DNA from 2 places in the Alkalicoccus luteus genome. Region 2 is predicted to be linked to the other one. Evidence: a T-box and tRNA genes for the amino acid it is inferred to sense, from the RefSeq annotation. Region 2 holds a T-box; the other holds one or more tRNA genes.

Region 1 (4,395 bases), on a different contig from region 2:
AACAAGCACAGAAAACAACAGAAACACGACGAAGAAAAGAATGTTCAGCCGAATAGACAAATGTGATTTATGAATTAATTTATCGCTCATATAAACCCTCAATTCACTCATAATGTACGCTGGCAGCGATGGAAAAAAACGCTCTAAAAAAGACTGCCGGTTCAGCACCGCAGTCAATTAGGACAGCCCGCATGTGCGGTTATCTTCAAGATTTCACGAACCCGCCCTAGGCAGGTGGGTGCCTGCAGAAAGACATTCAGCTTCCCTGATGACAGGGCATGCTGGCCGCTTTTCAATGTAAGGCTCCCAATGTGAATTGGTGTTCGGTTCGAATTAAACTGGAAGTTCACCAACACCGCAGGCATGTTTAGTATGTAATTCTATTATACAATAGCGGCCCAGCAGCCGCAATACTGGTTTGATCAGGAAGGATGTACGTTGTTATTGCAGGTATCCTCGCTTTCCTTTGAAGCGCCTGCATCAACCATGCTCTATTTGGCAGAAGTCCAGCCTATTATACAAAAAAACCCGCCGAATAAGCGGCGGGCTTCCATCTATTACTTGGCTTCCTGATAACGTTTTTCAACTTCGTTCCAATCAATAACATTGAAGAATGCTTCCACGTAATCTGGACGCTTGTTCTGATACTTCAAGTAGTAAGCATGCTCCCAAACATCGACACCGAGCAGAGGTGTTTTGCCTTCGCTGATTGGTGTATCCTGGTTTGGTGTGCTTGTAATTTCAAGCTGGCCGCCGTTTACGACCAACCATGCCCAGCCAGAGCCGAAGCGCGTCAAGGCTGCATTTTTGAACTCTTCTTTGAACTTGCCAAAGCTTCCGAATGCAGAATCGATTGCTGAAGCGACATCACCGGATGGAGTTCCACCGCCGTCTGGAGACATCAGCTTCCAGAATAGCGTATGGTTATAGTGACCGCCGCCATTGTTGCGTACCGGGCCGCGAACACTTTCCGGAAGAGAGTTCAGGTCTGTGAGAAGGTCTTCGATGCTCTTGCTCTGAAGATCACTGTGTCCTTCCAGTGCATCGTTCAGCTTGGTAACATACGTGTTGTGGTGCTTGCCGTGATGAATTTTCATTGTTTCTTCATCAATATGCGGTTCAAGCGCATTGTGGGCATAAGGTAGATCTGGTAGTGTAAAAGCCATTCTTATCTCCTCCTGTTTTTCTAATAAAATCGGCGCAGGTACGATGAATCAATTGTACCTGCCTCACATACATTATCAAATATTCCACCCATCATCAAATGTTAAACCTCGCATTTTAATTCCAATTCTGAAGCTTTATGGAGGGGCTTAGCATTTCTGCTGCTGATTTCAGCTGGAACCATTCTTTTTCAGGACGGTAATCTAAAATGAGCTCATTCTCGTAAAGCCAATCCGGCCCTTTCTCAATCGCTGCAGGAAAACCGGTGTTTGTTTCAATCACTTCTGCCTTTTCCGGCAGGTCTGTTACGGCAGCCAGCCTGACTACCCCATTTACCACTCAGCCTGTTCCTTTCGTGTCATACCAGATGTAGAGCGTCTGCTGATCACTCATCTGCCGATGCAGCTGGTTGTCAGCTTCATGTCTGATTACGAGCTTCATATGACCTGTCTCCTCTCCGTTTATCCTACGTTTCTAACAGTATACGCCCATAATAGAAAAAGAGCCAAGAAAGACCGCTCACATCGTTATCCTTAATCCCCAGAAAACAGCAGTACCCATTCTTTATGCTGCCATTCTCAGTTGGATAAACGTAAAAAAAAGGGCCCGCATCAGGCGGACTCTTGAACATTATGTATGGAGGAGGAAGAGGGATTCGAACCCCCGCGGGCTTTGACACCCCTGTCGGTTTTCAAGACCGATCCCTTCAGCCAGACTTGGGTATTCCTCCGAAATATGATGGTGGACCCTGCAGGACTCGAACCTGCGACCGGACGGTTATGAGCCGTCAGCTCTAACCAACTGAGCTAAGGGTCCAGCAAATCTATGTATTGGTAGCGGCGGAGGGGATCGAACCCCCGACCTCACGGGTATGAACCGTACGCTCTAGCCAGCTGAGCTACACCGCCATTTGAACAAAGACAAGATATATCTTAGCATGAGAAAAATCATATCGTCAACCGATTTTTTACAAAACGTTTAAGTTCCAGTAATAAGCAGCGCCGTCCCTCGGGACGGCACCGGCTCTTTTTCTTCCATTAATTCTCTTCCTCTGCCACTGCTTCTGCAATGTTCACTGCATGGTCACCGATCCGTTCCAGGTTACTGATCATATCGACGAATACAATTCCTGCAGAACCGTCACAAAGGCCTTCATTCAAACGCATGATGTGTTTTTTGCGAAGCTGACGCTCCATTTTATCAATTTGATCTTCTTTTAAAATAGCAGATCTTGCGACGAGAATATCATCGTTTTCCAGCGCCGCAAAGGACTCTTTTAACGTATCAATCGTTAATTCAAACATTTCCTTCAAGTCATCCATAGCAGCTGAGGATAGCTTTACTTTATTCGTAATCTGATACTCTTTGAGCTCGACCAGGTTTTCCATATGATCCCCGACACGTTCAATATCACGGACCGTATCCATGAGCATGGAATGGTATCTGGAGTCGGCTGCCGTCAGTGAATTCGTCGAGATTCTTGTTAAATAGTCCGTAATCTTGCGGTCAAGGTTATTAATCGCATCTTCAAACTGATACGTAAGCTCAGCATGCCGCTTTTGATTGGTCATGACAAATGAGGAAGCTTCTTGCAGCCCCTGTGCAGACAGTTCACTCATACGCAATGTCTCCTTTTTTGCCTGACCGAGTGCAATGGAAGAAGACTGCGAAATAATGCTCGGGTCCAAATGCTGTGCTTTATATTCAATAACCGTTTCGTTGCCTGGAATCAGCTTTGTCACAATCAGGGCAAGCACCGCTACAAACGGCAGCTGAATCAGTACGTTAGATACGTTAAAGATACCGTGCGCAAATGCAATTGTCATCTCTGGGTTTAAAACCAGAGCCTCCTGAAGGTAAGCAACAAGATTTGTAAACGGTACGAGCAAAATCATAACAATTACCGTGCCGACGACGTTAAAAATAACGTGTGTGAGCGCGGCGCGCTTAGCAGCGATAGAAGCTCCGAGTGCTGCAAGAACTGCTGTGATTGTTGTTCCGATATTATCACCGAACAACACTGGAAGTGCGGCATTCAAATCCATTGCATCCTGGGCAAACAGCTGCTGCAGCAGCCCAATAGCGGCTGAAGAGCTTTGTACACTGACGGTAAAGATTGTCCCGATCAGCACGCCAAGGAACGGATTATCACTCATGCTGACCGTTAAATCAGCAAAAGCCTGGAGTTCACGAAGGGGCCGCAGTCCATCCCCCATCAGATTCAAGCCGTAAAACAGAGCCCCGAATCCGAAAAATACCTGGCCGAAATTGTTCGCTTTTTTATTTTTAAAGAAAAATATTAAAAATGTTCCAACAGCCATTATCGGAAGTGCGTATTCCGATATGTTAAGACCGATGATAAATGCCGTGATCGTCGTTCCGATATTGGCACCCATAATGACTCCTATTGACTGCCTCAGCGTCATAAATCCTGCGTTAACAAGCCCGATCGCCAAGACCGTCGTGCCTGTGCTCGTTTGAAGCAGGGCGGTAACAATAATACCGGCAAGCACACCCATAACAGGATTGCTGGTAAACTTATCCAATATATCACGGAGCTTATCGCCTGCAACTTTCTGAAGACCGTCCCCCATATATTTAATTCCAAATAAGAAGATCGCCAGACCCCCGAAAAACATAAACAGTAATTCCCGCAGTTCCAGTTCCAACAACAACATCCCCCTGATTTTCAGTCATTAATCAATTCTGAACCGTTCTACATGCTACGCACTAATTGTTAATTATACGTTAACGTTTTGTAAAGATTTTATTAAGTTTATAAACAAGCTCATCTATATCATTAATGCTGCGTTTTTTAAGTCTCTCGACGATTAACTGGTGTTGATAAACCAGACCGCGGCTTTTTTTCTTCGTTTGCCGCGAAAACATCCTGTTATTATCCCTTCCTTGCGGCGTGAAGAATGTGCACGCGTTCTTTCCTCAAACGTCCGCCCTGCCCTCGATTTGATTAATAGAAAAACACGGGAATGAGACGATCCCGCTTTTTTCTTTGTAAAACCGGCAGAAGCCTGTTCAGGTGCAAGCTGAGAAGATTCCTCAGCACAGCCGCGGAGCTCATTTACAATCATGACGTTCGCTCTTACATTCATGCTGGTTATGTAGAGATTTCATTAAAGGACGTTTGTTGTAATTACACGCAACGAATTGTAAAATGTATAAGCATGGAAAAAAGCAGGGGGGGACAGCAACATGAATATATTCCAACAGCTG
Region 2 (4,395 bases):
CTAATAAGCAGGGAAGTTGCCCGGTGCGACGGGATATGTTAGCATATACAGCTAAGGTCGACGAATAAATTTTTGTACTTTTTCGTGCCAATTCAGTTACGGATGGGTGCAGATTCGCTATAATATAAGACGGACACGATGTTTACTACTAGCAAGGTGCTGAAAGGGGATCATCATGGAAAAACGTACAGGTACGGACCGCGTCAAGCGCGGTATGGCAGAAATGCAAAAAGGCGGCGTCATTATGGACGTCATCAACGCAGAACAAGCAAAGATTGCAGAGGAGGCCGGAGCTGTAGCAGTTATGGCTCTTGAGCGTGTTCCTTCTGATATCCGCGCTGCAGGCGGAGTAGCACGAATGGCAGACCCAACGATTGTAGAAGAAGTACGTGATGCCGTCTCCATTCCGGTTATGGCAAAAGCGCGTATCGGCCACATCGTGGAAGCGCGTCTTCTCGAAGCACTCGGCGTCGACTATATCGATGAGAGTGAAGTGCTGACTCCGGCAGACGAAGTGTTCCACCTGAATAAGAGCGAGTACACGGTGCCGTTCGTATGCGGTGCAAAGGATCTCGGTGAAGCAACGCGCCGAATCGGCGAAGGTGCTTCCATGCTCCGTACGAAGGGTGAACCAGGTACAGGCAACATCGTAGAAGCAGTTCGCCACCAGCGCTTGATTCAGGCACAGGTACGCAAAGTGCTGAGCATGTCGGATGATGAACTGATGACAGAAGCGAAAAACCTCGGTGCGCCGTTCCACGTGCTCCAGGACATTCGTGAAACAGGCCGTCTTCCAGTCGTGAACTTCGCGGCAGGCGGAATCGCAACACCAGCAGATGCTGCACTGATGATGCACCTCGGTTCTGACGGCGTGTTTGTCGGATCCGGTATTTTCAAGTCTGACAACCCGGCTAAATTTGGCCGTGCGATTGTGGAAGCAACGACTCACTATGATGACTTCAAGCTCATCGCAGAGCTTTCGAAAGATCTTGGGACAGCGATGAAGGGAATTGAAATTTCCACGCTTGAACCAAAAGACCGCATGCAGGACCGCGGCTGGTAAACAAGCTACGTTTATAGGGGATAAGAAAGAGGTGGTTGTATCATGATGAACATCGGAGTATTGGCACTGCAGGGTGCTGTCCGAGAGCATGTGCGTGCCCTGGAGGCACCGGACGTACAGGTAACGGTCGTGAAGAAGGTAGAGCAGCTGCATGAACTGGACGGTCTTGTTTTTCCCGGTGGAGAAAGCACCACGATGCGCCGCCTCATCAACCTTTACGGATTTTATGAGCCGCTGAAGCAGTTTGCGGCAGAGGGCAAGCCCGTTTTCGGCACATGCGCCGGAGCGATTTTAATGGCAAAAGAAATTGCCGGTCAAGCGGAGCCGCATTTGTCTGTGATGGACATGACGGTCGAGCGGAACGCCTTCGGCCGCCAGCGTGAAAGCTTCGAAGCATTTCTGCCGATGAAAAACGTCGGCGAGGATATCGAAGCAGTATTCATCCGCGCACCGATCATCCGCTCGGTCGGCGAGAACGTTACCGTTCTTGCCGAATATGACGGCAGCATCGTTGCTGCTCAGCAGGGTCCGTTCGTTGCCTGCTCGTTTCATCCGGAGCTGACAGATGACGATCGTTTCCATCAATATTTCGTAGAGGTCGTCCGACAGTCTCTGAAGGAGCCTGTCGCCCAGTAAAATAAAAACCGCTGAGACGGGAACTAGTAACAGCCTTTCTTTCTTCAGAGAGCCGGTGGCCGCTGTGAACCGGTGAAAGAAGCTGTGAATCCATCCTTGAGCTTGAAGTGAACCTTCACGGCGCCTGCCGTTATCAGGTCGAGCAGGGAGGCGTTAAAGCCTCCAAGCAGGGTGGTATCGCGGTTACAGCCGTCCCTGGGTGCACATGCACCCGGGGACGGCTTTTTTTAATAGACAATTCACATAGAGGAGAGATGAACATGCTGGATATGAAGCTGCTCCGCAGCGATTTTGAAGGAGTAAAAGAGAAGCTGGCTAAACGAAATGAGGACATCAGCGCGCTGGATAAATTCGTCGATATGGATGAGAAACGCCGCGGACTCATTAAAGAAACAGAAGAGCTGAAAAGCCGGCGCAATACGGTGTCTCAGGAAATTTCCCAAATGAAGAAGGAAAAGCAAGATGCTACAGACGTGATCGCGGAGATGAAAAACGTTTCTGCCACGATCAAAAAGCTGGATGAAGAACTTCGGGAAGTCGAGGCGGAGCTTGACTATCTGATGCTGACGATACCAAATGTGCCGCATGAAGACGTACCGGTCGGTGAGGATGAAGCAGATAACGTGGAGCTGCGCGTCTGGGGTGAAAAGCGTGCATTTGATTTTGAGGAGAAAGCACACTGGGATCTCGTCCGGGATCTGGATATCGCAGACTTTGACCGAGCAGCAAAAGTGACCGGCAGCCGTTTTGTGTTTTACAAAGGACTTGGTGCCAGACTCGAGCGTGCCCTTATTAACTATATGATGGACCTTCATGAAGACGAACACGGCTATGAAGAGGTTCTGCCGCCGTATATGGTCAACCGCGACAGCATGACAGGAACAGGACAGCTTCCGAAATTTGAAGAAGATGCATTTAAGATCCGCGAGGAAGATTACTTTTTAATTCCGACTGCCGAGGTGCCGGTGACGAACATGCACCGGGATGAGATTATGAACGTGGAGGATCTTCCGAAAACCTATGCCGCTTACAGTGCCTGCTTCCGCTCTGAAGCGGGATCTGCCGGGCGCGATACACGCGGGCTGATCCGCCAGCACCAGTTTAACAAGGTCGAGCTCGTGCGGTTTGTAAAGCCGGAGGATTCCTATGAGGAGCTGGAAAAGTTGACAGGTCATGCAGAGAAAATTCTGCAAAACCTGAAGCTGCCGTACCGCGTGCTGCACATGTGCACCGGTGATCTCGGCTTTACAGCAGCGAAGAAGTACGACCTCGAAGTGTGGCTCCCAAGCTACAGCGACTACAAGGAGATCTCTTCCTGCAGCAACTTCGAAGCATTTCAGGCACGACGCGCTAATATTCGCTTTAAGCGTGATACCAAGGCGAAAACAGAGTTTGTCCACACGTTGAACGGCTCCGGCCTCGCCGTTGGCCGTACCGTGGCTGCTATTGTAGAAAACTACCAGCAGCAGGATGGCAGCATTGAAATTCCGGAGGTGCTGCGGCCTTACATGGGCGGACGCACCCACATTACCGCAAAATAAGAAAGCAGACGGTTCGCACAGCGGACCGTCTTTTCCTATGTTTCAAAAATAATTTGCGAAAACAAGCACAAAGGCAAAGCAAGTAATTATGCAAGTTAGGGCTGGTCTTAACAGCAAGAGTCTACCGTAGGTCGACAGTCGTTAACCCCTGCTGTGACAGGTTTGCACGAGGGAAAGAATGACGGGAAGGGAAAATAAACTGAATAATATATTAACTAATATGTATAAATATTCTTTAGGGTGCACGAGTAATGTCTACACTGGAGCTACTGTCCACGTGAATTAAGCAGGATCTGAAAGGAAGATAAAACGTTAAAACGCCTGTCAGTCAGTACTTTACGACGTTTATACATAACTGTGATAAAGTAAAAGAAAGTTACGAAACTTTGTAAGAAAATCTCTTAATACGGTATACATTTATACATTAGTTTGTTTATAATACAAGTTAAGCGGAAAAGTCGGATAATTTCGTGTTATTCCCTGGTTCTGCTACTTTTAAACTAAGTGAGTGCTCATTCATATTGTTTGGAGACTCGAAATTCAGTACGAACGTCGGTGTTTAACCGCGATCGGCTGTGGTAGACTGAACAGGACTTTTATATTGGAATAATGAAAATTTTCCTAATACTCAGCGTTTTGTGACGTTTTGCGCTATGCTCACAGCATAAGCAGTGGAAGCGTTTTCAAAAACAGGTTTACATTCTGAATTCAGACTATTAAAATAACGGTAGTCTTTCCCAAAAAAAAGAATTTTTAGTACTATCTTGCTTTCTACATATGTGAGACCGAATTCAGTAAAGAAGAATTGAGAAAACAGTGAAGGGTAGGATCGCCAATGAGCAGCCAGAAACCGCTTCTGGAAGTCCAGAATCTGCATACGGGCTTCAACATCGAGGGAGAAACGCATTACGCGGTGAAAGACGTTTCATTTACGGTAAATCCGAAAGAAGTTGTTTGTATTGTCGGAGAGTCCGGTTGTGGGAAGAGTGTCATGTCCCTGTCCATTATGGATCTTCTGCCGAAGCATAACGGGAAGATCGATAAGGGCCATATCCTGTTTAAGGGAAACGACCTCGTGCCTCTTTCCGAAGAGGAAATGAATCAAATCCGCGGTAAGGATATCAGCATGATCTTTCAGGAGCCGATGACGGCGTT

Evidence for each region. The T-box of region 2 lies ahead of serS (serine--tRNA ligase). A T-box ahead of a tRNA ligase gene usually reads a tRNA of that ligase, here a tRNA-Ser.
Region 1: it encodes a tRNA-Ser, which carries the amino acid that the T-box ahead of serS (serine--tRNA ligase) is inferred to sense. The anticodon was not compared.

What each region holds. Positions count from the first base shown of each region.
Region 1 is NZ_JBPZEY010000006.1:240,889-245,283, reverse strand. It holds gene ACSZLD_RS10445 (peptidoglycan D,D-transpeptidase FtsI family protein) at 1-90, opposite strand, end outside; RNA gene ssrS (6S RNA) at 182-367, opposite strand; gene ACSZLD_RS10435 (superoxide dismutase) at 558-1,166, opposite strand; gene ACSZLD_RS10430 (iron-sulfur cluster biosynthesis family protein) at 1,282-1,503, opposite strand; tRNA gene ACSZLD_RS10425 (tRNA-Ser) at 1,802-1,894, opposite strand; tRNA gene ACSZLD_RS10420 (tRNA-Ile) at 1,904-1,980, opposite strand; tRNA gene ACSZLD_RS10415 (tRNA-Met) at 1,996-2,072, opposite strand; gene ACSZLD_RS10410 (Na/Pi cotransporter family protein) at 2,202-3,842, opposite strand; gene ACSZLD_RS10405 (DUF1189 domain-containing protein) at 4,375-4,395, shown strand, end outside.
Region 2 is NZ_JBPZEY010000021.1:10,336-14,730, reverse strand. It holds gene ACSZLD_RS16615 (D-alanyl-D-alanine carboxypeptidase family protein) at 1-4, shown strand, start outside; gene pdxS (pyridoxal 5'-phosphate synthase lyase subunit PdxS) at 176-1,063, shown strand; gene pdxT (pyridoxal 5'-phosphate synthase glutaminase subunit PdxT) at 1,106-1,699, shown strand; T-box leader at 1,704-1,899, shown strand; gene serS (serine--tRNA ligase) at 1,960-3,240, shown strand; gene ACSZLD_RS16595 (ABC transporter ATP-binding protein) at 4,076-4,395, shown strand, end outside.